4 regions of the Candidatus Pantoea communis genome follow, and region 1 is predicted to be linked to each of the others. Evidence: predicted binding sites of a transcription regulator. Region 1 holds the regulator's gene; each other region holds the start of a gene.
What was found. Region 1 encodes PurR, which represses purine synthesis genes. Its sites were predicted from a motif close to CANGCAAACGTTTGCNTG; they were not measured.

Region 1 (8,104 bases):
ACGGCTGCTGCCTGACGGTGACGGCGATTGAGGGCGATCGCGTGAGCTTCGACCTTATCAAAGAAACCCTACGCATTACCAACCTTGGTGAATTAGCGGTGGGCGATGTGGTGAATATTGAGCGCGCGGCGAAGTTCAGTGACGAAATTGGCGGACATTTAATGTCTGGCCATATTATGACCACGGCAGAAATCTGCAAAATCATCCAGTCTGAAAATAACCGTGAAGTGTGGTTTAAATTACAGGATGCTTCTCAGATCAAATATATCCTGCATAAAGGTTTCGTCGGTATCGATGGCATCAGCCTGACCGTGGGTGACGTCACTAAAAGCAAATTCTGTGTGCACCTGATTCCGGAAACGCTGGAGCGCACCACGCTGGGTGCGAAAAAACTGGGGCACAAAGTGAACATTGAGATCGATCCCCATACTCAGGCGATTGTCGAGACGGTGGAACGCGTTTTGGCCCAACGTGAAGCCGCGGCTATCGCGCTGGCGCAAGCCGCAGACGCTGAGTAATCCAATAAAAAAAGGCGCCGCGGCGCCTTTTTAAATTCTCATCTTTGATTACCGTGCAACGCGTAAACCACCTTCTTTACCGCGACTGAATACCACCTGCCACAATTGGATGTCACGCGCGCGGAAAGCGCCGGCGCAAGCATTGAGATAATAACTAAACATCCGTTTGAAGCGATCGCCGTATTTTTCTTCCAGTTGCGGCCAGGTCTTCTGGAATCGTTCATGCCATGCCATCAGGGTGGTGTCATAATCCGCACCAAAATTATGCCAGTCTTCCATAATAAAATGCTTCTCGCTGGCATCAGCAATTTGACGCACAGACGGTAAACACCCGTTGGGGAAGATATATTTATCAATCCAGGGATCCACATTCATATCGGTGGTGATGGCACCAATGGTGTGCAGTAAAAATATGCCGTCTGGTTTGAGATTGCGATCGGCAACGTCAAAATAAGTGGCATAGTTTTTCGGCCCCACGTGTTCGAACATGCCGACGGATACAATGCGATCGAACTGCAAATTCAAATCACGGTAATCCTGCAGCAAAATAGTCACGTCCAGCCCTTCACAGCGCTGCTGGGCTAACTTCTGCTGCTCAGCCGAGATGGTGACGCCATGCACTTTTACGCCATAATTGCGCGCGGCAAATTCAGCCAGTCCGCCCCAGCCGCAGCCGATATCCAGCAACGTCATGCCGGGCTCAAGCTGCAATTTACGGCAGATCATATCCAGCTTGGCATACTGAGCCTGTTCCAGTGTTTCAGCGTCTTTCCAGTAACCGCAGGAGTACTGCATAAAGGGGTCGAGCATCAGTGAAAAAAGATCGTTACCGAGATCGTAATGTTCTTTCCCGACAATCCAGGCGCGTTTCTTAGACTGTAAATTGGTTAAACGCGCGGCCGCAATACGCAAGGTATCTTTAAAATGACGCGGGAGTTGTTTATCCAGATGCTGTAGCAGAACGCGATGGAAAAAGACATCCAATTGTTCGCAATCCCACCAGCCATCCATATAACTTTCACCCAGACCTAGCGATCCTTCCTGCAAAACACGTTTAAAAAAATCCGGATGCTTGACCTGAATATCCCAGGGGCGTGTGCCATTGACCGCAACATCAGCGCGTTCCAGTAATTCGTTGACGATGCGAAACCAGTGGTTTTCTTCAAGGCTCACTTCTTCTATACACGATGAACTCATAGCTTCTCCATCACCCTTCCGATTTGAACCTGTGGAAATAATAGTCAATTTCCTAAGGCCTGTGAGAGATCTCACGGAAAATCCGTGCGCCAGATATCCGACGTTTTACAGAGGTATGAATCTGAATAGAAATGTCTGGCACCAATCAGGAGAGGAAGATCGTGCAGACGCCATCCCAGCGACAGAGTCGCTTAAAATTAATGCAATTATGTTATTGATTTGTTGCAGAAATGCTGACCCACTGAGTATATGCTCACGTGGGTCAATATTCAACGAGTTATCGTTAGTTTGCTAACGATAATCGTTGCATCAGTGATTATCTTCGCAGGGACGGGAGGTGTGAGCAATATCACTTTGTGCGTTTAAGCTGCGTTGCCAGATGAAGCCAGCCCAGGCCAGCACCACAGTGGCGACCATCACCAGTGTGGTGTTGTAGAGCGCCTGTTGTAATCCGGCAGAGACCAACAGGCTGGCGATAAAGCACAAACCCAGTTGCAGCAGATTTTGCAAACCTGCGGCTTTGCCCGTGGCGTGCGGAAAAGGCGCTAATGCGCTGGAAACCACAATCGGGTAAATGGCGCCATTGGCCAGTGCCATGCCACAGAAAGGCAGCAACAGAGCAATCAACGAAGGCGCAGGCAGCATCGCGACGACAAACAGACTTAATATGCTCAGGCTGTAAAGCACTAACAGCCACGGCAGCAGTTGCGATCCTTGATATCGGCTCAGCATCGCGCGGCAACCAAAGCCACCAATCAAAAATGCGATGGTTTGCGGAATATAGCTCAGACCAATATCGGCGGGAGTTAAACCCGCAGACGCCAGGATAAACGGCGAACCGGTTAGCCAGGCAAAGAAACTGGCAGAACAGGCAGAGTAGATCAGCACGTTGCCGCTGTAGACACGCGTGGAGAGCAGATTCAGCCAGTCGGGTTGCGGAGCATTATCTGCTTTGGCTTTTTTAGGCGCAGCAAGCTGCAGCGTGCCGATGACCAGCAGCACGGCAATAATCGTCAGCACGACAAAGATACTGCGCCAGTGGAAATGGCCCATCAGCCATGCACCTAACAAAGGTGCCAGCGCAGGAGAAAGGGCAACCAGTGGCATTATGGTAGCAAAAACTTTATTGGCCTGGGCTTTGGGGTAGCGATCGACCACCAGTGCCTGCCAGCTGACCGCGGCGGCGCACACGCCAACCGCCTGCACAAAGCGCAGCGCCAGCATCATATTGACGTCCGTCACCCATACCATCCCTAGGCAACCCAGGGCGAAAATCGTCAAACCTGCCAATAAAATGGGTTTACGTCCAAAGCGATCTGACAACGGTCCCCAGAATACCTGGGCGCAGGCAAAACCACCGAGAAACAGACTGAGGCTGGCGCTGATGGTGCCCGGCGCGGTGGCGAAGTCACGCTGCATATCGCCAAAGGCAGGCAGATACATATCCGTAGCGAGGAAGCCGAGCATGCTGAGCACGGCAAGATAGGGCATAAATCCTTTTGACGACAACATAGTAATTCTCATTGGCAGATTGAACGTCGGGGAGTGTAAAAGAGTGCGTCATTCTTTGTGAAACGCTAATATTTGCGCAGTGCTATTAAAATTTTTGAAGGCAAAAGTATGTGGTCTGAGTATGCGCTGGAAGTAGTGGACGCCGTCGCGCGCAATGGCAGTTTCAGCGCAGCGGCGCAGGAATTACATCGCGTGCCCTCTGCCGTCAGCTATACGGTGCGTCAGCTGGAAACCTGGCTGGCCGTGCCGTTGTTTGAGCGTCAGCACCGTGAGGTGGTGTTAACCCCGGCGGGCGAGCATTTTGTGCGGGAGGGGCGATCTGTTATCAAAAAAATGCTGGCAACCCGCAGGCAGTGCCAGCAACTGGCGAATGGCTGGCGCGGACAGCTCAGTATTGCCGTGGATTGCATTGTAAAACCCCAGCGTACCCGACAACTGGTAAAGGATTTTTACCGTCATTTCCCGGATATGGAATTGATCATCAGCTACGAGGTATTTAACGGTGTATGGGATGCCTTAGCGGACGGGCGGGTCGATGTGGCGATTGGCGCCACCCAGGCGATCCCGGTGGGTGGACGTTTTGCCTTTCAGGATATGGGTGCTCTAAACTGGCGTTGTGTGGTCAGTCCTGATCATCCTCTGGCCGCGAGTGCCGATCTCAACGAAGAAGCGCTGCGTGCCTGGCCATCGCTGGTACTGGAAGATACCTCTCGCGCATTACCACGACGCATGACCTGGACATTGGATAATCAGCGGCGTTTAGTGGTGCCAGAGTGGGAAACAGGGATGGATTGTTTGCAGGCGGGATTGTGCGTGGGCATGGTGCCGGGCCACCTGGCGCGGCCATTATTGGATAGGGGGGCGTTGGTCGAGCTATCACTGCCGCAGCCGTTTCCGGAAAGTCCCTGCTGCGTCAGTTGGTCAGAACAGCGTGCGTCACCCGCGCTGGAGTGGTTACTCGCCTATCTTGGCGATGCTGAAACGCTGAACCACGAGTGGCTCAGCGAAAATCAGCTTTAACGGCGGTAATCACGGAATGGACCGTCCGCCACGGAGCGACGCTCAATCAGTGTAGGCTGGACCTCAATGGTTTGCGGCTCTTCGCGTTTGCTGGTGATGCGATCCAGCAGCATTTCCAGCGCTTTTTTGCCCAACTCCGCTTTCGGCTGGTGAACTGTGGTGAGCGCAGGGGTGAAGTAGCGCGCGTTGCGCACGTTATCATAGCCAATCACGGAGATGTCCTGCGGCACGCGCAGTCCCATCTCATCGGCGGCACAGATCGCGCCCATCGCCATGATATCGCCCCCGCAGAACACGGCGGTCGGACGCTGTTTCTGATTAAGGATCTGCTGCATCGCCTGATAACCCGATTCTGGCTCGAAGTCGCCCTGAACAACCCATTCCGGCCGCACGGTCACACCGCCTTCGCTCATCGCCTGCAGGAAGCCCGCATGGCGCCCGCCGCCGGTGTTGCGCTCCATTTGACCCGGAATCGCACCGATATCTCGGTGACCGCGCTCGATAAGGTAGCGTCCAGCCAGGTAACCCCCCTGGAAGGCGTTATCCTGTACGGTATCGGTGAAGTCGCCGCGAGAGGCGCCCCAGTCCATCACGACCATCGGAATGTTGCGGTTCTCTTCCAGCATCTGCAGCAAATCGTCAGGATACTCTGAGCACATGACTAACAGACCATCCACACGCTTTTGCGCCATCATCGACAGGTAAGCGCGCTGCTTTTGCAAATCGTTATGTGCGTTGCCCAGAATCAAGGTATAGCCGCGTTCGAAACAGTGGTTCTCAACCGCTTCGATAATTTCGGCAAAGTAGGGCGCTTCGCTGGAAGTGGCTAACAGTCCCAGCGTTTTGGTGTGATTCACCTTCAAACTACGCGCAACGGCGCTCGGCGAATAGTGCAGCTCTTTAATCGCTTCCCATACGGCGTTACGCGTTTCCTCTGCAACAAAACGCGTTTTGTTGATGACATGCGAAACGGTGGTGGTAGATACACCCGCGCGTTTCGCTACATCTTTAATTGTTGCCATGAAAAAGGTACTCCCCGGCTTATCGCAACTTACTGATAAGTATTTTGTTAAACGTTTGCGTCTGCGAAGGGTTTTATGCCCTAAAGGGGGGGGCAAATCTGCCGTTTCAGGCAGGGAAAATCACTTCAGCAGGCTGTAAATACAGCATGCGCAAAAATCAGTTGCGCAACGAAAGGCGGCGATTCTAGCAAGCCAGCGCGGATAAGACGAGATTTTTGCCCACCGCTGTGCGAAAATTGTTTTAACCCTAATAAATGTGTGACTAAGGAGTAGTGATGAGTACAGATTTAAAGCTGGCGCTAATGACCACGGTTGGCGCACTGTTGATGATTATTGCGTTTAGCTTCACCGCCATTCTTCATTAATTCAAAGCGCATCAATAAAAAAAGCCGGCACTGATTAAGCGTCCGGCTTTTTTTGTGGCGAGAGCCACAGGATGTTGCGCAACAATTAGCGAATAGTTTTTGGAGTCATCATACGGCGCGCACCGACATAGTGTTTCTGCCAGTAGTCTTCGCCCAATGCGCTAATCTGAATGTCTTTACCGGTGCGGGGTGACTGAATAAATTTACCGTTGCCGAGGTAAACGCCCACATGATCGGCAGTCCCGCGATTATTGATGCGGAAGAATACCAAATCCCCTTTCTCCAGCATCTCACGCTTAATGGGCGCGGCATCGTGCAGGTGATACATCTCATTCGCCGTGCGTGGGAATTTGTATTTGACGAGATCTTTATAGGCATACCAGACCAAACCACTGCAATCGAAACCGGTATGGGGTGAGGTGCCACCCCACTGGTAAGGCTTGCCCAGTTGTCCCATCAACTTCGTCATCGCGGTTTCGCGTGCCTTTTGGTAGCGCAGGCGGTGGGATTTGCTCATCTTGATGCCAGTGAGTCCCTGAACTTCATCGTCCACATCCGGGGACTTTTTCGCGAGGCGTTGATGGCCATACTTTTTCAATGGCGACTTCAGCAGGGATTTTTTGCGGCTGGATTTGTTTAAGGCGGTTTCGGTTTTACTCTGCTTTTTCAGCTTGAGCTTCTGCACGGTGGTCAGGCGAGACTTTTTAGCCGTTGTTTTAACCGGGCGTCGCTTGCGGCGCTCATCTTCGCGCGCACTTTTTTTCTCGGCGTTATGCAAACTGGCATTAATCGGGGCATGCTGCGAAGCAGAAGCCACGTTAAAAAACAGTTGCGCAAAAGCCAGTATGAAAAGCGTAATCAGTAAACGCATAGTCCGGTACAGGTTAAGCAGTCTGGCAAAAAGCAGGCTGCGGCAGAGTAAGAGAAATCTGATCAACGATCAGCGCCGAAGCAATTCTAATCCACTTTTTTTCCAAAAGGTAAGGCCTTTTTCTATTAATCTGTTACCAGGTAGATAATGTCGCTAAATTGAGCGATTTCAGCTGTTTAACGCAGCGAAATTATTGCTAATTATTAATTTGTTCATGCTTATTAATGATATGAAAATGTTATCTGTACCCTCAGCACTTAACAAACATGGCGATCAGCTGGTCGGTAACGCAAAATCCCGTTTTCAGTGCGGGGCTGAAGTCGCTACAATAAACAAACACGAAGTGAAGTATTAAGGAAGGCAATAATGAGTACTGTTGAAAAAATTCAGCGCCAGATCGCAGAAAACCCGATTTTGTTATACATGAAAGGTTCCCCGAAACTGCCAAGCTGCGGTTTCTCTGCACAGGCTGTGCAGGCGCTTTCTGCCTGTGGCGAGCGCTTCGCGTATGTGGATATTCTGCAAAACCCGGATATCCGTGCAGAATTGCCAAAATACGCCAACTGGCCGACTTTCCCGCAATTGTGGGTGGATGGCGAGCTGGTCGGCGGTTGCGACATTATCGTTGAGATGTTCCAGCGTGGCGAATTGCAGCCGCTGGTAAAAGAAACCGCTGAGAAGTATAAAGAAGCGGAATAATTGCGAAGGCCGACACATGTCGGCCTTTTCTTTGCGCACTCATCCGGCAATCAGCCAATCAACCCATCAGGCAGAGGCATCGTCTTCAGTCTGTTCTTCACTGAAAGCCAGTGGCCAGCCCCCCAAACGTTTCCAGCGATTCACCAACTCACAGAACAGCGTGGCCGTTTGCTCGGTGTCGTACAGCGCGGAGTGCGCCTGCGTGCTATCAAACTCCATCCCCGCCGCTTTGCAGGCTTTTGCCAGCACCGTCTGTCCCAACACCAAACCGCTCAGTGCCGCGGTATCAAAGGTCGCAAAAGGATGGAAGGGATTACGCTTCAGGCTGGCGCGTTCGGCGGCGGCCATCACAAAGTTCAAATCGAAAGTCGCATTGTGCGCCACGATAATGGCGCGATTACAGCCATGATCTTTGGTGCCTTTGCGCACCATCTTGAAGATAGCATGCAGCGCTTCGTATTCGCTTACCGCGCCGCGTAAAGGGTTGGAGGGATCGATACCGGTAAACGCCAGCGCCGCAGGATTCAGGATCGCGCCTTCGAACGGCTCAACGTGAAAGTGCAGGGTTTCATCACGGTGTAACCAACCGTCCTCATCCATCTTGAGCGTGGTGGCCGCAATTTCCAGCAGTGCATCGGTTTGCGCGTTAAAGCCGGCGGTTTCGACGTCAATAACCACAGGATAAAAACCACGGAAGCGTTGATGAAGAGCGTTTAAGGCGTTCGATTCAGACATCAGGATCTCATAGCAAGAAATGGGGCAGCGCGCATTATGGCAAAAATTAAAGGAGGGTGCAGCAGGAGAGGGAAGTCAGCCTGCAAATTAGCAGACTGACTAACGGCATCAGTGACCGAGGCCGTGACCAGCATGTTTGTTTTCGATCAGCTCGATTTTGTAGCC
Region 2 (8,104 bases), on a different contig from region 1:
AGAAAAAGCAGGTTTATTTGCCGGTACTGCATCCTTTCGCTCCCGGCCATCTGCTGTTCCTGCGTTATACACCTGAGACCTCACTGACCCCGAACAAATTGCGCATCCCGGAACCGCCGCTGGATATCACGCAGATGGCCACACTCGATCAGTTGGATGTGATGCTGGTGCCGTTAGTGGCATTTGACCACCAGGGTCAGCGATTGGGCATGGGTGGAGGTTTTTACGATCGCACCCTGCAGCACTGGCAGCAGCATGGCTTTTTACCGATGGGCATTGCGCACGATTGCCAGCGTGTTGAGGCATTGCCAGTCGCGGCATGGGATGTCCCCTTGCCTGCTATTTTGACGCCGTCAAAGCTGTGGCAGTGGGATAGCGCCGAACGATAAAACAAAGGGCGCCAAACGATGTGGCGCCCTGAGCAATCAGCAAGATGAACGGGCACGCATGGTGCCCTGAATCATCAGTACAGCAGACGGGCGCGAATGGTGCCCGGAATCGCTTTCATCAGCTGCAGCGCTTTTTCCGCCACATCTTCTTCTGCATCGATATCGATAACCACATAACCCATTACCGGCGAGGTCTGCAGATACTGAGCGGCGATGTTGATGCCCTGCTCGGCAAAGATCTGGTTAATCGCGGTCAGCACGCCAGGACGGTTCTCATGGATGTGCAGCAAGCGGCTGACGCTAGCAGCGTGCATCGGCAGAGACACTTCCGGGAAGTTAACCGCAGACAGCGTAGAACCGTTGTCAGAGTATTTCGCCAGCTTGCCCGACACTTCCAGGCCGATGTTTTCCTGCGCTTCCTGAGTCGAGCCCCCGATATGTGGCGTCAGGATCACGTTATCAAACTCGCACAGCGGTGAGTTGAACGGATCGCTATTGGTCGCTGGTTCAACCGGGAAGACGTCGATGGCCGCGCCGGACAGATGCTTATTCGCCAGGGCGTTGCACAGGGCTGGAATATCAATCACGGTGCCGCGTGCGGCGTTGATCAACAGTGCGCCCGGCTTCATCAGCGCCAGCTCTTCAGCGCCAATCATGTTTTGCGTTGAAGCATTTTCTGGTACGTGCAGGCTGACCACGTCGCTCATATTCAGCAAATCGGACAGGTGACGAACCTGTGTCGCATTACCCAGCGGCAGTTTGGTTTCGATATCGTAGAAGAACACGTGCATGCCAAGGCCTTCTGCCAGTACGCCCAGCTGCATACCGATATGGCCGTAGCCAATGATGCCCAGTTTCTTACCGCGCGCTTCGAACGAGCCGTTAGCCACTTTGTTCCAGATACCACGGTGAGCTTTGGCGTTCGCTTCAGGGATCCCGCGCAGCATCAGCAGCATTTCACCAATCACCAGCTCAGCCACTGAACGGGTGTTAGAGAATGGCGCATTGAAGACCGGCACACCGCGTTTTGCGGCCGCATTCAGGTCAACCTGGTTAGTACCGATACAGAAACAGCCCACTGCGACCAGCTTCTCAGCCGCCGCAAAGATCTCTTCAGTCAGTTGGGTACGGGAACGGATACCAATGAAGTGCGCATCGCGGATGGAGGACTTCAGCGACTCCGCATCCAGTGCCCCTTTGTGGAATTCGATGTTGGTGTAACCTGCAGCACGCAGATTATCCAGTGCACTCTGGTGAACGCCTTCCACCAGCAGGAACTTAATCTTGTCTTTTTCCAGTGATACCTTTGCCATTTCCCGACCCTATTCAGAATTCAACGAGGACTACCATAAGGTAGCCTTCTGCCAAAATATCAAAAATTTCGAGCGCGGCAATACAAACGATTGCCTGACCGCCAGCACGCGCCCACGTTGAGGCAGCACAAAGCCGTACAAAATCGTGGGATGCGAGTGCGCCGAAGTACGAACCTGCTGTTGATGAATCTTTTGTGACATAAGTCACCAAATTTCACCCCAGCAAGAAAAGATGTTTTGCAGATGGAAATAACCGGCGCAGCACTCGCGCCGGTGAGTACGCTATCAGATCAATAAGTGATGGTTTTCACACCCTCTGCCGTGCCGATCAACGCCACATCAGCACCACGCGCAGCAAACAAGCCCACGGTGACCACGCCCGGCAGTGCATTGATGGTTTTTTCCAATGCAATCGGGTCGAGAATACGCAGATTATGCACGTCGAGAATAATGTTGCCGTTGTCGGTCACCACGTTCTGACGATACTCCGGCTGGCCCCCCAGCTTCACCAGTTCACGCGCGACAAATGCACGCGCCATCGGAATCACTTCCACCGGCAGCGGGAAGTTACCCAGGATATCCACCTCTTTGGAGGCATCCGCAATGCAGATGAACTTCTTCGCCACCGCTGCGACAATTTTCTCACGCGTCAGCGCTGCGCCGCCGCCTTTGATCATCTGCATCTGTGGATTGATTTCGTCCGCGCCGTCAACGTACACCGACAGCTCATCCACATTATTCAAATCAAAAACCGGAATCCCCAGGGCTTTGAGTTTTTCCGTCGAGGCTTCCGAACTGGAGACCGCGCCTTCAATTTGATCTTTCATGGTGCCGAGCGCATCAATAAAATGCGCCGCTGTTGAACCGGTACCAACGCCAACAATGGTGCCGGGTTGCACGAATTGCAGTGCTGCCCAACCAACCGCTTTTTTCAGTTCATCCTGGGTCATGGTATGTTTAAAACCTGTGCGACATCGAAGTGCGCGTAGTATAAAACAAGGCGTCGTGAAAATGCGCGGCTGTTAACGCATCGATTTAAGCCTTTGGAAGCCAGCCCGCAAAAATCCGCCGCAGCACAATATGACAGTTTTGTGGCATAGTACTTTCCATCCTGAACGAGAGAGAACAACAATGAAACGCCCGGATTATCGAACGCTTCAGGCGCTGGATGCTGTGATTCGCGAGCGCGGTTTTGAGCGTGCGGCCCAAAAACTCTGCATCACGCAGTCTGCGGTGTCACAGCGCATTAAACAGCTGGAAAATTTATTTGGTCAGCCGCTGCTGGTGCGTACCGTGCCGCCGCGTCCGACCGAGCAAGGACAAAAACTGCTGGCACTGTTACATCAAGTCGAGTTGCTGGAAGAAGAGTGGCTGGGTGATGACAACGGCGGCACCACGCCATTGCTGCTGTCACTGGCGGTCAACGCCGACAGTCTGGCGACCTGGCTGCTTCCTGCGCTGAAAGATGTGCTGGCCGATTCACCGGTGCGCCTGAATCTGCAGGTCGAAGATGAAACCCGCACTCAGGAACGCCTGCGTCGTGGTGAAGTGGTCGGTGCCGTCAGTATCCAGCCACAACCGCTGCCAAGCTGTCTGGTGGATCAATTGGGTGCACTGGATTATCTGTTCTGCGCCTCGCCGGATTTTGCTGCGCGCTACTTCCCGAATGGCGTCACGCGTTCGGCTTTGTTGAAAGCCCCTGCGGTGGCATTTGACCATCTCGATGATATGCATCAGGCGTTTTTACAGCAGAACTTTGATCTGTCCCCAGGTAGCGTACCGTGCCACATCGTTAACTCGTCGGAAGCCTTCGTGCAGCTGGCGCGTCAGGGTTCGGTGTGCTGTATGATTCCGCACTTACAGATTGAGCGTGAACTGGCACAAGGGGATTTGGTGGATTTGACGCCGGGTCTTTATCAGCGTCGCATGCTTTACTGGCACCGATTTGCGCCAGAGAGCCGCTTAATGCGCAGCGTGACGGATGCGTTAATCGCGCACGGTCATCGCGTATTGCGTCAGGATACGGCGACAGCCTAATCCCAATTACCGATGAGCATAGCGGCGCAGTTTATCGCATGAATGGACAACAGTATTGCTGCCGTTCAGCGCCATAAATCACGCCGCTATGATTCAACACATCAGATTACTGAGCTGTATTCGGCTTAATCTCGAACACGACATCGACCTGATCGTCAAAGTGAATGCTCTGCTGCTCATAGGTCTGCTGCGCGGTGGTATCCGCAGGGGCAGCAGCCGCTTTGTACATGCGCGCCATTGGCATTGGCTGATAGTTCGCCACGTGATAGCGGATGCTGTATACCGGGCCTAATTTCGCATTAAAGCCTTCTGCCAATGCGCCTGCCTGCTGAGTGGCGTTAGCAATCGCCGCTTTGCGTGCCTGATCTTTATAAGCATCGGCATTCGCCACGCCCAGCTCTACTGAACGGATTTCGTTCAGGCCGGATTTCAGCGCGCCATCCAGCAACTCATTCAGTTTATCCAGCTGACGTAAGGTCACCTGCACCTGACGCACCGCACGATAACCTTTCAGTACGGACTTCCCTTCTTTGGTGTAGTCATACTCGGGTTGCGTGCTCAGGTTTGCCGCATCAATATCTTTCTTTTCGATACCGTTCTTTTGCAGGAAATCGAAATATTGCGCCACGCGGTCATCAGCTTGTTTTTTCGCATCTGCCGCATCTTTCGAAGAAACATTCACCACGATGGAGAGTGTCGCGATATCCGGACGGGCATCCACGCTTGCCTGACCGGAGGTCACAACATGCGGGCCATTCGGGACTTCACCCGCTTGTACCATCGCTGACATTACGCCAGTGCTCATTACGGCGGCCAGCGCCAGTGCTTTCAGTTTCACGAAAGTCCTCCTTGAAGGTTCAATTTACAGGTCGCCACTATGGCTAAACCTAAAACACATTACTATGCGTGATGGTCTGAGTTTGAAATCACCAAAAAGTTCGGATAACTGCGGTTTTAACGTATCCGCGATCGCAAAACTATGCTGACAGATTCGCGGAAAGTTCGCCTTGGTGTTTCTATTAAAGAAACAATTCTAGCCTCCGGGAGAGTTGTATTATGACAGAACAGCCCCTTAGCCACAGCGCCGTTGCCGTTCGCGCCGGACGTACCCGATTCCTGATGTTAGGCCTGGTGTTTATCAACATCATCATCAACTACATGGATCGCACCAATCTCTCCGTGGCCGCCACGCAAATGGCCGGTGAACTGCGCTTTACGCCAATGGAGATGGGGTTGATCTTCTCAGCATTTGGCTGGATCTATGCGGCGCTGCAGATCCCCGGAGGTTTTCTGATCGATCGTCTCGGCGCGCGTCTGGTTTATGGCATCGGGCTATTTGCCTGGTCGTTGATCACCGCTCTGCACGCGCTCGCCAACAGCTTCGGTGCGCTGTTTGGCCTGCGCCTGGGCGTAGGTGCTTTTGAAGCGCCGGTGATGCCCTCGAATAACCGCGTGATTTCCAGCTGGTTCCCGGAACAGGAGCGTGCCAGCGCCATCGGTATCTACTCCTCCGCGCAGTTTGTCGGGCTCGCCTGCATGACGCCGCTGCTGTTCCACGTGCAGGATGCCTTTGGCTGGCGCGGGCTGTTCCTGATGACCGGTGTGGCCGGGATGATCTGGGCGCTGGTGTGGTATCTGCTTTATCGTGAACCGCATGAACACAAAGGCGTGTCAGAGGCTGAGTTAAACTATTTGCGCAGCAACGGTGCCTTACTGGAGAGTCGTCAGCACACACAACAGCCGAAAGCCCGCTGGACCGATCTGGCGCAGATGTTCCGCAGCCGCAAACTGGTGGGGATCTATATCGGCCAGTTCACCATCTCCGCCACCTTTTGGTTCTTCCTCACCTGGTTCCCGACCTATCTGGTGGAGTATCGCCATATGGGCTTCATTAAAAGCGGCTATGTGGCTTCCGTGCCCTACTTCGCCGCTTTCTGTGGCGTACTGCTGGCAGGTTTCGCTTCGGATCGCATGATACGGCGAGGCGTGTCGCCCAGCGTGGCGCGTAAATTGCCGGTGATCCTTGGCCTGTTCCTGACGCTGTTTATTCTTGGCGCCAATTACACCGACGACGCCACGCTCATCGTGATGTTTATGTCGCTGGCGTTTTTTGGCAACGGCCTCGCGACCATCACCTGGGTGTTTGTCACCGCACTGGCACCTCGCCATCTGATTGGCTTAGCGGGCGGCGTATTCAATTTCACCGGCGCGCTTTCCGCTATTGTGGTGCCAATTACCATTGGCGCGTTGATCGATGGCGACAATTTCGCGCCAGCACTCGGCTTTATTGCCGTGCTGGCCGCGATAGGCATTTGCAGCTATCTGTTCGTGGTCGGGAAAATCGAGCATGTCAGCGCGCACTGATCAGCACTTTCGCCAGCGACTGCAACTGCGTCACCCGCTGCTGCAGATGCGCATCGTCTGCCTGCCAGATTTTGGCAAACGCCAGCGCGGCGCGGTTGCTATTGATTGGCTGCGCCATGCTGATTTCGCCGTCATCACGGTGCCAAATCAAGTGGTTTGCATCGCGCTTGCGCGCCAGCAACGGCGCCATCTGCGCCCACTGTTCGTCGGTAAATCGTGGACGCAACTGCTCATCACTCTCTGTCGCCAGCAGCGACACACCAATCACCGACTGCCACGCCGGCAGCATGCGGAAACCGGCCAGCGCCTGACTGGCACTGGTGCGCTCACCCGGTTCGGAGTGCCAGATGTAAATCACCTGGTCCTCCCACAACACGCCCAGCGCCACCACGATGTCGCGCGGCGCGTGTGCTTCCAGTTGCGGCAGCGCCTGGGCAAACAGCGAGGAGCCGCGAATCGCCTGCGCCGCCAGCGCATGAATCCCCGGGCCGGGCAAATAGCGGCGATGTTCATCCTGAATCGTCAGGCCAATCGAGGCCATGGTCATCAGCAGGCGGTTAACGCGTGTGCTGTTCATGTCCATCTGTCGCGCCAGTTCACGGCAGCCCACGGCTTTATCGCTGGAAACCAAATACTGCAAGCAGCGAATCCCATCAATCAGGCTTTGGTTGGGTTGAGAAGACATAGTTCACCCTGTGGCGCTCAAAACACCAATCTTAGCTTCAGCATGACAGGAAGCAAATGATGCAGACTTTCTCTTCGCAAAATGCGCGCCACTTCCCAGAGCAAAAATTACAGGCCGATCTGTTGGTGGCGGGCGGTGGGCTCGCGGGCGTGTGTGCCGCACTGGCCGCCGCGCGTGACGGATTACAGGTGGTGTTGGTTCAGGATCGCCCGGTGCTGGGTGGCAACGCGTCGAGTGAAGTGCGCTTGTGGGCCAATGGGGCGACATCGCATATGGGCAACAACAACCGCTGGGCGCGCGAAGGCGGCATCATGGGCGAGATCATGGAGGAAAACCTGTGGCGCAACAAAGAGGGCAATCCGGTGCTGTTCGATATGGTGCTGCTGGATTTGGTGCAGTCGCAGCCCGGATTAACCCTGTTGCTCAATACCGTGGTCACCGATATCGAGAAATCAGACCGTCATTTGCAATCGGTGCAAGCCTTCAACGCCATCAATCAGACCCGCTATCACGTTAAGGCCAGCCAGTTTATTGATGCCAGCGGCGATGGCGTGCTGGGATATCTGGCCGGTGCGGCGCATCGCGTGGGCGCGGAAACGATTGAAGAGTTTGGCGAAAAGATGGCGCCAGGCGAACATTTTGGCCACAAACTCGGCCACTCAATCTACTTCTACACCAAACGTACTTCGCAGCCGGTTCGCTTTGTCCCGCCCTCTTTTGCGCTTAAAGATATTACCGCCATTCCGCGTTACAAACGCCTGACCTCCGATCTTAACGGCTGTGATTTGTGGTGGCTGGAATGGGGCGGACGGCTCGATACGGTGCACGAAAGCGAAACCATCAAATGGGAGCTGTGGAAAATTGTTTGGGGCGTTTGGGATTACATTAAAAACTCTGGCGAGTTCCCGGATGCCGATAACCTGACCATTGAGTGGGTAGGATTAATTCCCGGCAAACGCGAGAGTCGTCGTTTCCTTGGCGACACCCTGCTATGCCAGCAGGACATCATCGAACAGCGCGATCACTACGACGCCGTCGCCTATGGCGGCTGGTCGATTGACCTGCATCCGGCCGATGGCGTCTACAGCGAACACGATGGCTGTCGCCAGTTTCACAGCAAAGGCACCTATACCATTCCATTCCGTGCGCTTTACAGCCAGTCGCTGGATAATCTGCTGCTCACCGGTCGCTTAATTTCAGCCACCCACGTGGCCTTTGGCAGCGCGCGCGTGATGTGCACCTGCGGCGTACTGGGTGAAGTGGTGGGACGTGCGGCGGCGATCTGTCAGCAGCAGCAACTCACGCCAGCACAGTTA
Region 3 (8,104 bases), on a different contig from region 1:
AGAAGGTTGAGGCGAGAGAACTCGCTGCTTCAGACGGTTTTTGGCGCCTAATTTCGGCGAAAAACCGCCTCGCTGACGTCATGATGACATGTTGTAAGAGTAGGTTTTTTTGGGAATATGTGCATACTGTGCGCTTTTTGATGGCCTGAGCGGTAGGCAAGTGCCTCATCGGCTCCAACAAAAGACAACTTATGAGCTCGGATAAGAAGCAGTCCCTTGGCGCAGTCACACTCGCCGCGATTGGCGTGGTGTATGGCGATATCGGTACCAGCCCGCTCTATACTTTGCGTGAATGTCTCTCCGGTCAGTTCGGCTTTGGCGTAGAACGCGAAGCGGTATTTGGCTTTCTCTCGCTGATCTTCTGGTTGCTGATTTTGGTGGTATCACTGAAATACATCAGCTACGTGATGCGTGCCGATAACGCCGGTGAAGGCGGGATCCTGACCTTGATGTCACTGGCCGGGCGCAATACCGGTGCACGTGCGACGGCGATTCTTGTCATCATGGGGCTGATTGGTGGCAGCTTCTTCTATGGTGAAGTGGTGATCACGCCCGCCGTCTCGGTATTGTCGGCGATTGAAGGGCTGGAGATTGCGGCACCGAGCCTGGATGCGTATATCGTTCCGCTTGCGATTGCAGTGCTGACGCTGCTGTTTGTGATTCAGAAGCACGGTACCGGCATCGTGGGTAAGCTGTTTGCGCCGGTGATGCTGGTGTGGTTTATCATTCTGGCTGTGCTGGGCGCGCGTAGCATCATCAGTAACCCTGATGTGCTGCATGCCATGAACCCGTATTGGGCGATGCACTTCTTTATCCAGTACAAAACGGTGTCGTTCTTTGCGCTCGGCGCGGTGGTATTGGCCATTACCGGTGTGGAAGCGCTGTATGCGGATATGGGGCACTTCGGCAAATTCCCGATTCGTCTTGCCTGGTTTATCGTGGTGCTGCCCTCGCTGGTGCTGAACTACTTTGGTCAGGGCGCGCTGCTACTTAAACATCCCGAAGCGATCAAAAACCCCTTCTTCCTGCTGGCGCCAGACTGGATGCTGATTCCCATGCTGATTCTGGCGACGCTGGCCACGGTTATCGCCTCGCAGGCGGTGATCTCTGGTGTGTTCTCCTTAACACGTCAGGCGGTGCGTTTAGGCTATCTCCCGCCGATGCGTATCGTGCACACCTCGGAAGAAGAATCGGGTCAGATTTACATTCCGGTAATCAACTGGCTGCTCTACTTCTCCGTGGTGATCGTGATTGTTGGCTTTGAGCACTCCAGTAACCTGGCGGCGGCTTACGGCATCGCGGTAACCGGCACCATGGTGCTGACTGCGATTCTCTGCTCCACGGTGGCAATTCAGAACTGGCACTGGAACCGTTATCTGGTGGTGCTGATTCTGATTGGCATGCTGTGTATTGACGTGTCCTTGTTCTCGGCAAACCTGGTCAAAGTGTTCTCCGGCGGTTGGCTGCCGCTGACCCTGGCACTGATGATGTTTATCGTTATGACCACCTGGAAAAGCGAGCGCTTCCGCCTGTTGCGTCGTATGCATGAGCACGGCAATTCGCTTGAAGCGATGATCGCTTCGCTGGAGAAATCTCCGCCGGTACGCGTGCCGGGCACCGCAGTCTATATGTCGCGTGCCCTGAACGTGATCCCTTTTGCCATGCTGCATAATCTCAAGCACAACAAAGTGCTGCATGAGCGTGTGGTACTGCTGACGCTACGTACTGAGGATGCGCCTTACGTGCATAACGTGCGTCGCGTTACCATCGAACAGCTATCGCCCACCTTCTGGCGCGTGGTGGCGAGTTACGGCTGGCGTGAAACCCCGAACGTGGAAGAAATTTTCCACCGCTGCGGGCTGGAAGGTCTCAACTGCCGCATGATGGAAACCTCATTCTTCATGTCCCATGAATCGCTGATTATTGGCGATCGCCCGTGGTATCTGCGTCTGCGCGGCAAACTGTTCCTTGCGCTGCAACGCAATGCGCTGCGTGCGCCGGATCAGTTTGAAATCCCGCCTAATCGCGTGATCGAGCTGGGCACGCAGGTCGAGATTTAAGGATTAAGCGCGTCACCAGCTCAAGGTGACGCGCAAGCCTTGAGGCTGCACATGGCTGAATGCGATGCGAATACCGTGCAGTTGCGCAATGTTTTTCACAATCGATATTCCTAAACCGCTGCCCGTTTGCGTTTGCCCCGGCGGTCGCCAGAAACGCTCACCAAGGCGCGCAAGCTGCTCATCGCTGACGCCTGACCCGTTATCTTCAATAATTATCGTCCGCGCGTTTAACGTGAACTGAATCTGGCTGCCCGGCGGCGCATAGCGCAGCGCGTTATCCAGCAGGTTACGCATCAGCAAATTCAACAGCAGAGGATGACCGTTCATCACCGGTTCGGCCTGTGCATGCAATTGTAGATCCATCTGCTGCGCCTCGGCCTGTGGAAAATGTTCTATCAGAAGCTTTTGCAGCAGCGGTGCCAGTGGCACCGGCTGAAATTCGCTGCGCAGATCGTCCGCTTCCACTCTTGATAGCGTTAAGAGTTGATCCACCAGCCGTGTGGCGCGCTGGATGCCGCTATCAAGCTGCTGCAATGCCCGTTTGCGCATTGCTTCGTCATCATCCGCCAGCTGAATCACCTCACTCTGCACGCGCAGTGCAGCTAACGGACTGCGCAGTTCGTGCGCCGCATCGGAGGTAAAACGGCGCTCGCGCTGCACGAGTTGCGCCATACGGTGAAACAGCCCGTTTAATGCCGCCACCAACGGCTGCACCTCTATGGGCAAGCGTGCTTCGTCGAGCGGTGTGGCGTCATCGGGTGCTCGCAACTGGAGTGATGCCGTCAGGCGCTTTAGCGGGCGCAATTCGAACCACACCAATGCCAGCAGCATCAGCAGCATAAAGGGCATGGCGTAAAGCCACGGCATCAAACTCGCCAGTGCCAGATCGCGCGTCATATCGTCGCGGTATTCCCACTCCTGGCCCACTACCACGCGATATTGTTTATCAGCAGAAGTCAGCCAAAGCAGCCGCCAACTGTCATCGTCGCCGCGCAGACGACCTTCGCGAAAACCGTCACGCTTATCATCAAACTGCATATCGCGCCCGTTCTCGCCATCGTTAAGCAACGGCTGGCCGTCCGCACGGAAAATGGCAAACGCCAGTGCATCATCATCCTGATCGCCGCGGTGATGGCGCAAAATGGATTTGGTTTTTGGCAGTGAGGCGGCGTGTAAGCTGGTGGGATCGAGTGACAGCAGGCGTTTGGCAAACAGCATTTGCTGGGTATCGAATAGCTCATTAACGGTGTCGCGGGTCTGATGCCAGGCGCTGTAACTGGCCACCCCACCGCACAGCGTAATCAGCAGCACAAAGCCGATGGCGAGTCGTAGAAACAGACTCATTCTGCCGCACCGAGTGTATAACCCACGCCGTGAACGGTACGAATAAACGCTGTGCCGAGCTTTTTGCGCAGATGATGAATATGCACTTCTACTGCGTTGCTGGAGACATCGTCATCCCAGCTGTAGAGTTTTTCCTCCAGCTGGCTGCGGGTTAGCACGCGACCTGGATTGCGCATAAACAGCTCCAGCAGCGCCAGTTCACGGCTCTTCAGGCTGATGGTTTCGCCGTCAATCCAGACGCTGTGGCTGCTGGGCGACATCACCACCTTGCCGTGTTTCAACTCGGGCTGTAGTTGTCCATGACGGCGGCGAATCAGCGCCTGTAAACGCGCGGCGACTTCAGCGAGCGCGAAGGGCTTACACAAATAGTCGTCAGCGCCTGACTGTAATCCTTGTATGCGCTGATCGAGCGCATCGCGTGCGGTGAGGATCAGCACGGGTACATCTGCGCCCTGCTCACGCCATTGACGCAGAATCTCCAGCCCATCACGCCCGGGCAGCGAAAGATCCAGTACCACGGCATCCCAGGGTGCGGCCGATAAAGCCTGAAATCCCGCTTCGCCTGACACGAACCAGTCAACGCTGAAGCCGAGTTTCGTTAGCCCGACTTTCAGGCCATCGCCAATCAGCGTGTCGTCCTCGATCAATAATATGCGCATGTGTTTCTCCTTGAGTGCAAGAGTCGTTATACGAAGCAAAAATCCGCTTGTACAGCGTCAATCGCCGCAGATTGGCTATTTTTCGTGTTTTTTTACCCCTTAAGATCCTGTTAAGAACCCTGTGCTGTAATAGCCTCCGTATTCCACACATTCATGGAACAGAGGTGAAAAATGAAAAAGAGTGCAGCGTTAATCGCGATTATTATGTTGGCTTCCACGCCGGTTCTGGCCGCACAACAGGGGGGATTTGTTGACCCAAGTGCGCCAAAGGCTCAGGTTCACGCAGGTGGCTTCCAGGCGGATAACACCAGTGTAGTGACCGTTAAGCAGGCTGAAGAGATGAAAGACGACAGCTGGATCACCGTGCGCGGTTATCTCGATAAGCAAATCGGCGATGAGGATTATCTGTTCCGTGACGGTAGCGGCAACATGAAAGTGGAAATCGACCATAAGCGTTGGCACGGACAGACCATCACTCCGAAGGATCAGGTTGAACTGACCGGCGAGCTGGATAAGGACTTTAATTCCATTGAACTGGACGTTAAGCAGGTCCGCAAGCTGCCATAACACCCTTCAGAGCCGCTCAGGCGGCTCGCATCCACCACCAAACTCAAATTATTCCCGGCACAAGCGAAACGTTTCGATGGCGATCACATTTCCGTGATGACGTCATTGAGTTGCCGCGCACATTTAATACACTCCCGCTCAGCGAAACGTTTCGCTGTGGAGTGGAAGAAATGAAAAAAGGTCGCTTGTTAAACGCTGAACTCTCTCATGTGATTGCCCGCCTGGGGCACACCGATACGCTGACGATTGCGGATGCGGGCTTGCCGATTCCGGCCGGACCACAGCGAATCGACCTGGCGTTGACGCCGGGAACGCCCGAATTTTTACAGGTGGTTGATGTTGTCACTCAGGAGATGCAAGTCGAAAGCGCCCTGATGGCGGAGGAGATCAAGCAACACAATCCGCAACTCCACAGCGCACTGCTCGCCGTGCTCGATGCCTTGCAACGGCACCAGGGGAATGTCATCACCATCCGTTACACCAGCCATGAACAGTTCAAACAAGAAACGCAGCGTAGTCAGGCCGTCATTCGCAGCGGAGAGTGTTCTCCGTATGCGAATGTCATCCTGAGCGCTGGCGTAACCTTCTGAGGTCGTTATGCAACCGTTATTGCAACTCAAAGGGATTGAAAAGTCGTTTCCCGGCGTGAAAGCGCTGAATGGCGCTTCGCTGGCTGTTTATCCGGGGCGCGTGATGGCGCTGGTGGGTGAAAACGGCGCGGGGAAATCCACCATGATGAAAGTGCTGACCGGCATTTACAGCATGGATGCGGGCTCTCTGCAGTGGCTGGGCAAGGATGTGGCTTTTTCTGGACCGAAAGCGTCGCAGGAAGCGGGCATTGGCATTATTCATCAGGAACTCAACCTAATTCCGCAATTGACCGTGGCGGAGAATATTTTCCTCGGTCGCGAATTTGTTAACCGCTTTGGCCGCATCGAATGGAACCGGATGTACGCCGAGGCGGATGCCTTATTACATCGTCTGAACCTGCGCTTCAACAGCCATAAGCTGGTGGGCGATTTATCGATTGGCGATCAGCAGATGGTTGAGATCGCCAAAGTGCTTAGCTTCGAGTCGAAGGTCATCATTATGGATGAACCGACCGATGCGCTGACCGATACCGAAACCCTGTCGCTGTTCCGCGTAATCAATGAACTGAAAGCGCAGGGCTGCGGCATTGTTTATATCTCGCACCGTATGAAAGAGATCTTCGAGATTTGCGATGATGTCACCGTGTTTCGTGACGGGCAATTTATTGCCGAGCGCGCGGTGAGCGATCTCAGCGAAGAGAGTCTGATCGAGATGATGGTGGGCCGTAAGCTGGAAGATCAATATCCGCATATTGATCAGGCACCGGGCGATATTCGTTTAACTGTTAAAAATCTCAGCGGGCCGGGCGTGGATAACGTCAGTTTTAACCTACGCAAAGGGGAAATCCTTGGCATTTCCGGTTTAATGGGCGCGGGACGGACGGAACTGATGAAAGTGCTGTACGGCGCACTGCCTCGCAGCAACGGCACCGTTACGCTCAACGGTCGCGAAATTATTACCCGATCACCCAAGGACGGCCTGGCCAACGGCATCGTCTATATCTCAGAAGACCGCAAGCGCGATGGCCTGGTGCTCGGCATGTCGGTGAAAGAGAACATGTCATTGACCGCGCTGCGCTATTTCAGCCATGCCACCGGTAATCTGAAACACAGTGAAGAACAACTAGCAGTAGGCGACTTCATCCGTTTGTTCAACGTTAAAACCCCGTCAATGGAGCAGCCGATTGGCCTGCTGTCGGGGGGTAATCAGCAGAAAGTGGCGATTGCGCGCGGATTAATGACGCGCCCGAACGTACTGATTCTGGATGAGCCGACGCGTGGCGTGGACGTGGGTGCGAAAAAAGAGATTTATCAGTTAATTAACCAGTTTAAAGCCGAAGGGCTGAGCATCATTTTGGTGTCATCGGAAATGCCGGAAGTGCTGGGCATGAGCGATCGCATCCTGGTGATGCATGAAGGCCATCTGAGTGGCGAATTTTCCCGTGAGCAGGCTACCCAGGAATCCCTGATGGCGGCGGCAGTCGGTAAGCAACACAGCGAGGAGTTAGTTGTATGAGCACCCAAACCTTACCCGCCAGCCGTCGCTGGTTTAGCAAAGCCTGGCTGCTGGAGCAGAAATCGCTGATTGCGCTGATCGTGCTGATTGCCGTGGTGGCGAGCCAAAGCCCGAACTTCTTCACCGTTGCCAACATGTTCAACATCCTGCAGCAGACCTCGGTTAACGCCATTATGGCCGTCGGCATGACGCTGGTGATTCTGACGTCGGGTATTGATCTGTCGGTGGGATCGCTGCTGGCGCTCACCGGTGCGGTCGCCGCCTCGATTGTCGGTTTGGAAGTGAATGCGCTGGTGGCAGTAGCGGCTTCGCTGGCGCTGGGTGCGGCGATTGGCGGTATTACCGGCGTCATTGTGGCGCGCGGCAAGGTACAGGCGTTTATCGCCACGCTGGTGATGATGCTGCTGCTGCGCGGCGTGACCATGGTGTACACCAACGGTAGCCCGATCAACACCGGTTTCAGTGATAACGCCGATCTGTTCGGCTGGTTCGGTATTGGCCGTCCGCTGGGTATCCCAACGCCGGTGTGGCTGATGGCAGTAGTGTTCGCGCTGGCGTGGTACATGCTGCATCACACGCGCCTCGGTCGTTACATTTATGCGTTAGGCGGCAATGAAGCGGCGACACGTCTGTCAGGTATCAATGTTAACCGCGTCAAAATCATCGTCTATTCGCTGTGTGGTCTGCTGGCAGCGCTGGCGGGCACCATCGAAGTCGCGCGCCTTTCCTCTGCGCAACCGACGGCAGGTACCGGTTATGAACTGGATGCCATCGCGGCGGTGGTCTTAGGCGGAACCAGCCTGGCGGGCGGTAAAGGTCGCATTATGGGCACGCTGATTGGCGCGCTGATCCTGGGTTTCCTGAACAACGGCCTGAATCTGATGGGCGTATCTTCTTACTACCAAATGATTGTTAAAGCCGTTGTCATTCTGCTGGCGGTGCTGGTGGATAACAAAAGCAGCAAATAACTCTGACCTTCACACAGGACTCTATAAATGAAAAAGTTAACTGCATTGGCCGTCATCCTTGGCGCCACCCTCAGTGCTGGCGCGATGGCTAAGGACACCATTGCGCTGGTTGTATCAACGCTGAATAATCCGTTCTTTGTGTCTCTGAAAGATGGCGCACAGAAAGAAGCCGACAAACTGGGTTATAACCTGGTGGTGCTGGATTCGCAGAATAACCCGGCGAAAGAGCTGGCGAACGTACAGGATCTGACTGTGCGTGGCACCAAGCTGATGCTGATTAACCCAACGGATTCTGATGCCGTGGGTAACGCCGTGAAGATGGCCAACCAGGCCAACATTCCGGTGATCACCCTGGACCGCGTGGCGGCACAAGGCACCGTGGTGAGCCACGTGGCTTCTG
Region 4 (8,104 bases), on a different contig from region 1:
CATGGCCTGAGCAGCAATGTGCATGTGATTGGTCAGGCACTGCCGGGCGATCGCTTTGTCATCCGTTCTGGCGACAGCGCGGTGTACAGCGAAAGCCGCACCACGCTGCGTACCTGGTGGGCAGAAACCACCTGGCAGATGCAGCGCCTGCGTGACAACCCTGCCTGTGCCGATCAGGAGCACGAAGCGAAGAAAGACGACAACGATCCTGGCCTGAACGTTCATCTGACCTTCAAGCCAGAAGAAGATGTTGCTGCGCCGATGATCGCCACAGGCGCGCGTCCTCGTGTTGCCGTACTGCGTGAGCAGGGCGTGAACTCCCACGTTGAGATGGCAGCTGCCTTCCACCGTGCTGGTTTCACCGCAGTCGATGTGCACATGAGCGATCTGCTGGCGGGCCGCCGTGGTCTGGAAGAGTTCCAGGCACTGGTAGCGTGCGGTGGCTTCTCTTACGGTGACGTATTGGGTGCCGGTGAAGGTTGGGCGAAGTCGATTCTGTTCAACGGCCGTGTGCGTGACGAGTTCGAAAACTTCTTCCACCGTCCGCAGACGCTGGCGCTGGGCGTGTGTAACGGCTGCCAGATGATGTCGAATCTGCGTGAGCTGATTCCGGGTAGCGAACTGTGGCCACGCTTTGTACGTAACCAGTCAGAGCGTTTTGAAGCCCGTTTCAGCCTGGTCGAAGTGGCTGCGAGCCCATCGCTGCTGCTGGACGGCATGGCCGGTTCTCATATGCCAATCGCCGTGTCGCACGGTGAAGGCTTCGTGGAAGTGCGTGACGGTGCGCATCTGGCTCAGCTGGAAAGCAAAGGTCTGGTGGCGCTGCGCTTCGTGGACAACTTCGGTAAAGTGACCGAAAATTACCCAGCCAACCCGAACGGCTCGCCGAACGGTATCACTGCAGTCACCAACGAAAGCGGTCGTGTCACCATTATGATGCCGCACCCAGAGCGTGTGTTCCGCACCGTGAGCAACTCCTGGCACCCAGCAGAGTGGGGCGAGGACAGCCCATGGATGCGTATCTTCCGCAACGCACGTAAGCAGCTGGGCTAATTTAGCCAATAGCATCAGAGGCCGCCGCAAGGCGGCCTTTCTTTTGGCCGGCTGGTCCAGACTCACTCACTCACTCACTCACTCACTCACTCAATTACGCCATGACCTACTTTGGCTGGCTCGCAAAATTGTCGGAAATTAGCGACAAACACGATTTTGATGTGTCGCTAAATGGTGACATTTAAATTATTGATTTATATTGGATCAATTTTTCATCCTCTAACTCGTTGCTGATCAGCGACACTTTCGCCAGACCAGCCGGTCCGCTTTTTCATAAAAAAATGCGTCACACCTCGCATTACTCTGATAATCAATGCTATTTCATTTCTGGCACGATAGTTGCTATACTCACTGCGTTGCTCATTCTCCTGTCTATGATTGCCCCGCACTGCGGTTGAGCTCATAAAATTCGAATGACGCACCAAACGGAGCCTGCCGTCCACCCAACCGATAATCGCTTGCTTTGCAACGTTATCAAGCATCGGACGCAACGTTGAGTTAGGCTCCACCTATTTTGCAAGCGATGCTGCGGCGTCGCTCTCACGGCAGCCCAAAAGGGCTGCCGTTTTCCTTTCGGTACTTTCTTCCCTATTGATACTTCGTTAGCATGCCAGCAGCTCACATTAAAGGATGCGCGGTAGTGAAGAGATGGCGTCTGTTTCCCCGATCCCTGCGGCAGTTAGTCTTGATGGCTTTTTTACTGGTCCTGTTGCCATTGCTGGTGCTGGCGTGGCAAGCCTGGGAAAGTTTGTCTGCGCTGAGTAATCAGGCCGCAGATACCAATCGCAATACCTTTACCGACGTACGCCGCAGCGAAGCGATGGCGCGCACGGCGCTCGAGCTGGAGCGCAGTTATCGTCAATATTGCGTGTTAGGGGATGCCACCTTGCAAAAGCTTTATCAGACGCAGTGGACGCGGTACGGTCAGATGCTCACCAGCCATGCGGATAGCCTGCCGGATCTTCCTTCCTTCAAAGCGTTGCAGGAAACCTTGCCGCAGCTCGCCAGCGTGCAGTGCGACAACGGTAACCCAGTGGCAAAAGCCGCAACGGCCCTCGAACATTTTTCTGATGCCAATGCGCAAATGGTGCAGGCGACGCGTGAAGTGGTATTTTCTCGTGGCTTGCAGCTTCAGCGCGAAATCGCCGATCGCGGCCAGTTTTTCGGCTGGCAGGCGCTGATTCTGTTCCTGATCAGTCTGGCGCTGGTGCTGCTGTTTACCGGCATGATCATCGGCCCGGTTAAACGCGTAGAGCGGATGATTAACCGACTGGGGCAAGGCAAAGCGCTTGGCGATAGCGTGAGTTTTCGTGGTCCGCGTGAAATCCGCTCTCTTGGCCAGCGCATCGTGTGGCTGAGCGAGCGCCTAAGTTGGCTGGAAGAGCAGCGACATGAGTTTCTGCGTCATCTCTCACACGAACTGAAAACCCCGCTTGCCAGCTTACGAGAGGGCACGGAATTATTGGCCGATCAGGTGGCTGGGCCGCTCAATGCGGAACAGCAAGAAGTGGTCGCGATTCTTGATACCAGCAGCCGCCATTTGCAGCGTCTCATCGAACAACTTTTGGATTACAACCGCAAACTGGCGGATGGCCCCATGGCGCTGGAGCCGGTAGCAATCCATGACATCGTTGATGCGGTCGTTAAAATCCATTCATTGCCCGCCGGTGCACGTCAGATCACCACCCATGTTGATCTTCAGGTGGCGCACTGTCTGGCAGAGGCAACATTGCTGCAAAGGGTCATCGACAACCTCTATTCGAACGCCGTGAACTACGGCAGCGAATCCGGTAACATCTGGCTGCAGAGCCAACAGAAAGGCAACCAGGTGTGGATTGAGGTGGCGAACACCGGCACACCGATTCCGGCCGAAGAGCAGGCGATGATTTTTGAGCCCTTTTTTCAGGGCAGCCAGCAGCGCAAAGGGCCAGTTAAAGGCAGCGGGCTGGGGTTAAGCATCGCCAAAGATTGCCTGCGCAGGATGCAGGGCGATTTGCAATTGGTAACGCGCAAGGATGCGGATGTCTGTTTTCGAATCATTTTGACGACCAGCGCCGGGAATGCCTGATTAATGAAACACACCCTGATTAAACTTTTTAGCTGCGCGTTGGTGGCATTTGGCTTGAGTGCCTGCCAGACACCGTCCACGGGCAGCGCGTTACACGATGGCACCAATCTTCCTGAGCCAGAAGTGCGGCTGCCTGATTATCTGGCGACCGATTGTCAAAACGTGTGGAAGATTGAAACGCCAACAGCCATGAGCAACCCTCTTTACTGGCAGCGTGCTATCGACTGTGGTGAGCGTTTATCCCCAGCGGAAGCGCGGGCTGAGGCACGACGCTGGCCAGTACAAGGCTGGTCGCGTGCTTTTAAACAAGGCATTCTGCTGGCAAATGGCAATGTGACGCCCTTTGAGCGCCGTCAGTTCGTCGATACGCTAGACGGTTACAGCGCTTCCTATCCAACCTCCGTGCGTCCGTTATTAATGTTGTGGCGTAGCAATCAGGCGGCGCAGCTGGCGTTAAGCGGTGAACGCAGCCGCTATGCTGCACTCCAGCAAAGCCACGATACTGAGCTGGATAGCCTGCGCCAGCAGCAAACCAAACTGCGTCAATCACTGGAGGAGACTCAGCGTAAGCTTGAGCGCTTAACTGACATCGAACGCCAGCTGTCGTCCCGTAAACCGGCGGACAGCAGCGATACATCGCACGGCGCCAGTGATGCACAAAGTGAGGATCAGTGACCATGAAACAGTCTGCACGTTTACTGCTGGTGGATGATGATCCCGGCCTGCTTAAACTGCTTGGCATGCGCTTAAGCAGTGAAGGCTATCAGGTGACCACCGCCGCAAGTGGCCCGGATGCGCTGCGCCAGTTGCAGAAAGAGAAAGTTGATCTGGTGATCAGCGATCTGCGTATGGATGAAATGGACGGACTGGCGTTATTTGGCGAAATCCAGAAACGCCATGCGGGTTTACCAGTGATCATTCTTACGGCGCACGGCTCGATCCCCGAAGCGGTTTCCGCTACGCAGCAGGGGGTGTTCAGTTTTCTGACGAAGCCAGTGGATCGTGACGCGCTGTATAAAGCCATTGATGAAGCGCTGGCACAGCGCGCGCCGGTCAGCGATGACACCTGGCGTGAGGCCGTGGTAACGCGCAATCCATTGATGCTGCGTTTGCTGGATCAGGCGCACATGGTGGCGCAATCCGATGTTAGCGTGTTGATTAACGGCCAGAGCGGTACCGGTAAAGAGGTGCTGGCGCAGGCGATTCACGCCGCCAGCCCGCGTGCAAACAAGCCGTTTATTGCCATTAACTGTGGTGCGCTACCGGAGCAACTGCTGGAGTCTGAGCTGTTTGGTCACGCCAAAGGGGCTTTCACCGGTGCCGTGAGTGCGCGTGAAGGGCTGTTTCAGGCGGCGGAGGGTGGCACGCTGTTTCTTGATGAAATTGGTGATATGCCACAGGCGTTGCAGGTCAAACTACTGCGCGTCTTGCAGGAGCGAAAAGTGCGTCCGCTGGGCAGTAATCGGGATGTCGATATCAACGTGCGCATCATCTCGGCCACCCATCGCGATCTGCCCAAAGCGATGGAGAAAAAGAGTTTCCGCGAGGATCTCTACTATCGTCTCAATGTGGTGAATCTGAAGATTCCCGCACTACATGAACGTGCAGAGGATATTCCGCTGTTGGCGAACCATCTCTTGCGCCAATCGGCCGAACGCCATAAACCCTTCGTGCGCAGCTTCTCTGTGGATGCGATGAAACGTTTAGTGGGGGCCAGTTGGCCTGGCAACGTGCGGCAGCTGGTCAACGTGATTGAGCAGTGTGTCGCGCTGAGCACGTCACCCGTGATCGGGGATGCGCTGGTTGAACAGGCGTTAGCGGGTGAAAACACCGCGCTGCCGACCTTTGTTGAGGCACGTAATCAATTTGAGCTCAACTATCTGCGCAAATTGCTGCAAATGACCAAAGGAAATGTCACCAACGCTGCGCGTCTGGCTGGACGTAACCGTACAGAATTCTATAAGCTGCTGTCACGCCATGAGCTGGACGCCAGTGAATTTAAAGAGTAGCTTGCTGCGGCATATTGATTCATCCATTGACTACCCCAAATAATTTGAGTTGCAGTCAGACGGCAAACGAAAGCATCCCGATGAGCTTACTTCTTCAAGCGATTTGGGGAAAAGAGAGCCGCCAACCCCTCTGCAACTTGAAGCAGGACGGGTATATACTACTTGTTATCCGTCCATCATGGAGGGAGTGAAAAAAGGATCTGTCATGAAAAAGATCGATGCAATTATTAAACCATTCAAACTCGATGATGTGCGCGAAGCCTTGGCTGAAGTGGGCATCACCGGGATGACGGTCAGTGAAGTGAAGGGTTTTGGTCGCCAGAAAGGCCACACTGAGCTGTATCGTGGCGCGGAGTACATGGTCGATTTTCTGCCAAAAGTGAAAATCGAAATGGTGGTCGGTGATGACATCGTCGACACCTGCGTTGAAGCCATTATGAATACCGCGCAGACCGGCAAAATCGGCGACGGCAAAATCTTTGTGTTCGACGTGGCGCGCGTGGTGCGAATCCGTACCGGTGAAGAGGACGAAGAGGCGATCTAAGCCCCTTCGTTAGCCTGTTAAAAAGCCTGCATGATGCAGGCTTTTTTGTTTACAGCACTTTGTGCGGGCCAAAAACTTCATAATGGATACGATCGGCACTGATACCGGCATCGACCAGCTGCCGCGCGACAAACTGCATAAATGGCAGAGGGCCGCAGAGCCAGAACTGGCGGTCGGCCTGATTCAATTGGCTGGAGATGCCTGCGAGGTCCATGAATCCCTGCGCATCAAAACGGCCACTGTCCACGCTTTCCGGCTCGCGATACCAGATATGGCTGGTGAAATGTGGCAGGCGAGCACCTGTGGCTTGCACTTCATCCGCGAAAGCATGCTGTGTACCGCATTCGGCCGCATGCAGCCAGTTAACCGCGCCTGCATACTGCTGCTCGGCCAGGCTGGCTAACATTGCCAGCATTGGGGTTTGGCCGACACCGGCAGAAATCAGTGTGACCGGCACGGTTCCTGTCGTTTGCAGATAGAAATCACCCGCTGGAGCCGTACATTGTACAATATCACCGACCTTCGCATGGGTGTGCAGCCAACCGGAAACGCTGCCGTGTTCCTCGCGCTTCACTGCGATACGATAGGATTTACCGTTAGGTAGATGGGTGAGTGAATACTGGCGATGCTGGATATTCTCGTTACCTTCAGGTCGCAGACTAACGGCCAGATATTGTCCGGGCAGGAAATCGGCGACAGGCTGACCATCGTTAGGTACCAGCTCAAAACTTTTAATTACTGAGCTTTCAGTGTTGATGGTGCGAATACGGAAGTCACGCGCGCCACGCCAGCCGCCGACTTTCTCTTCTGAGGCGCAATAAATCGCCTCTTCACGCTGGATAAACACATCCGCCAGCACCCCGTAAGCTTTGCCCCACGCCTGTAAGACGTCATCGCCGGGATTGAGCAACTCTTCGATGGTGGCCAGCAACGTTTCACCGACTACCGCATATTGCGCGGGCTGAATATTCAGGCTGGTGTGCTTCTGCGCAATTTTCTCCACCGCCGGCAGCAGCACCGCCAGATTCTCAAGGTTGCTGCCGTACGCAACAACGGCATTAAACAGCGCCTCACGCTGATTGCCGCTGCGCTGATTATTCATGTTGAAGACGTTTTTCAGTTCCGGATGCTGGGTTAATAAACGCTGATAGAAATGGCCAGTGAGTTGCGGGCCAAGCTGAGCAATAGCGGGCAGGGAAGACTTAACGGTAGCGATAGTTTGCGCATCGAGCATGGTGAATGCCTCACAGTGAATTTAAACATGTATTTTAAATGCATCTTATGATCGTTCATCCAGCCTGTAAATCCCCTGTTTTGATTGCGGGTTAGGTGCTGAAGCTGGAAGCTGGCCCACAAACCTGAAAAATATTCCTCTCCAGCGTGAGCAAATATCGTGATTTACAGGCTTGCAAAAAGGCGTAAAAAACCCGTTCCAGCGCCGTGCCAATCGTTTGCGTAAAAAGAGGGGATTGGCGCTACCGTCACCTGTCAAAACCGTTTACACTGTTGGCCTTCGCCCCTTGCCGGGGCCTAAACTGCCGTTAAAAAAGTTAGCTAGTCAGGAGATGCCGGATGTTAAAGCGTGATATGAACATTGCCGATTATGATGCCGAGTTGTGGCAGGCTATGGAGCAAGAGAAGGTGCGTCAGGAAGAGCACATCGAACTGATTGCTTCTGAAAACTACACCAGCCCACGCGTTATGCAGGCGCAAGGTTCACAGCTCACCAACAAATATGCCGAAGGATATCCGGGCAAACGCTACTACGGCGGATGTGAATACGTTGATATCGTTGAGCAGCTGGCAATCGATCGCGCGAAAGCGCTGTTTGGCGCAGACTTTGCCAACGTACAGCCGCACTCTGGCTCACAGGCCAACTTCGCGGTTTACACTGCGCTGTTGCAGCCGGGCGACACCATCCTCGGTATGAACCTGGCGCACGGTGGTCACCTGACGCACGGTTCACCAGTGAACCTGTCAGGCAAGCTGTATAACGTCATCCCTTACGGCATCGACGAAACCGGCAAAATCAACTACGACGAACTGGCTGAGCTGGCAAAAACCCATAAGCCAAAAATGATCGTCGGTGGTTTCTCTGCATACTCTGGCGTGTGCGACTGGGCAAAAATGCGCGAAATCGCTGATAGCGTGGGCGCTTACCTGTTCGTTGACATGGCACACGTTGCCGGTCTGATCGCCGCTGATGTCTACCCGAACCCGGTTCCGCATGCTCACATCGTGACCTCAACCACCCACAAAACCCTCGCGGGTCCACGTGGTGGCCTGATTCTGGCGAAAAACGGCGACGAAGATCTGTACAAAAAACTGAACTCCGCGGTGTTCCCGGGTGGTCAGGGTGGTCCATTGATGCACGTGATCGCGGGTAAAGCGGTGGCGTTCAAAGAAGCAATGGAGCCAGAGTTCAAATCT

Region 2: serA (phosphoglycerate dehydrogenase) is a predicted target of PurR. The motif match lies at 1,782-1,799, and genes of this name have one in related genera.
Region 3: rbsD (D-ribose pyranase) is a predicted target of PurR. The motif match lies at 4,770-4,787, and genes of this name have one in related genera.
Region 4: hmpA (NO-inducible flavohemoprotein) is a predicted target of PurR. The motif match lies at 7,115-7,132, and genes of this name have one in related genera.

The regions. Positions count from the first base shown of each region.
Region 1 covers NZ_VWXC01000001.1:470,385-478,488, reverse strand. The annotation lists gene F3J37_RS02495 (riboflavin synthase) at 1-518, shown strand, start outside; gene cfa (cyclopropane fatty acyl phospholipid synthase) at 567-1,715, opposite strand; gene punC (purine nucleoside transporter PunC) at 2,025-3,227, opposite strand; gene punR (DNA-binding transcriptional activator PunR) at 3,336-4,247, shown strand; gene purR (HTH-type transcriptional repressor PurR) at 4,244-5,269, opposite strand; gene cydH (cytochrome bd-I oxidase subunit CydH) at 5,545-5,634, shown strand; gene F3J37_RS02465 (C40 family peptidase) at 5,720-6,505, opposite strand; gene F3J37_RS02460 (Grx4 family monothiol glutaredoxin) at 6,869-7,204, shown strand; gene rnt (ribonuclease T) at 7,271-7,939, opposite strand; gene gloA (lactoylglutathione lyase) at 8,048-8,104, opposite strand, start outside.
Region 2 covers NZ_VWXC01000004.1:103,033-111,136, reverse strand. The annotation lists gene F3J37_RS07740 (5-formyltetrahydrofolate cyclo-ligase) at 1-389, shown strand, start outside; gene serA (phosphoglycerate dehydrogenase) at 464-1,702, opposite strand; gene rpiA (ribose-5-phosphate isomerase RpiA) at 1,993-2,652, opposite strand; gene F3J37_RS07725 (LysR family transcriptional regulator ArgP) at 2,834-3,739, shown strand; gene F3J37_RS07720 (oxidative stress defense protein) at 3,846-4,577, opposite strand; gene F3J37_RS07715 (MFS transporter) at 4,796-6,103, shown strand; gene F3J37_RS07710 (IclR family transcriptional regulator) at 6,090-6,788, opposite strand; gene F3J37_RS07705 (FAD-dependent oxidoreductase) at 6,848-8,104, shown strand, end outside.
Region 3 covers NZ_VWXC01000006.1:235,062-243,165, forward strand. The annotation lists gene kup (low affinity potassium transporter Kup) at 192-2,060, shown strand; gene qseC (quorum sensing histidine kinase QseC) at 2,073-3,404, opposite strand; gene qseB (quorum sensing response regulator transcription factor QseB) at 3,401-4,063, opposite strand; gene F3J37_RS10850 (YgiW/YdeI family stress tolerance OB fold protein) at 4,235-4,630, shown strand; gene rbsD (D-ribose pyranase) at 4,801-5,220, shown strand; gene rbsA (ribose ABC transporter ATP-binding protein RbsA) at 5,228-6,736, shown strand; gene rbsC (ribose ABC transporter permease) at 6,733-7,704, shown strand; gene rbsB (ribose ABC transporter substrate-binding protein RbsB) at 7,732-8,104, shown strand, end outside.
Region 4 covers NZ_VWXC01000024.1:68,374-76,477, forward strand. The annotation lists gene purL (phosphoribosylformylglycinamidine synthase) at 1-1,053, shown strand, start outside; gene F3J37_RS23870 (sensor histidine kinase) at 1,694-3,121, shown strand; gene qseG (two-component system QseEF-associated lipoprotein QseG) at 3,125-3,796, shown strand; gene glrR (two-component system response regulator GlrR) at 3,799-5,130, shown strand; gene glnB (nitrogen regulatory protein P-II) at 5,336-5,674, shown strand; gene hmpA (NO-inducible flavohemoprotein) at 5,724-6,908, opposite strand; gene glyA (serine hydroxymethyltransferase) at 7,247-8,104, shown strand, end outside.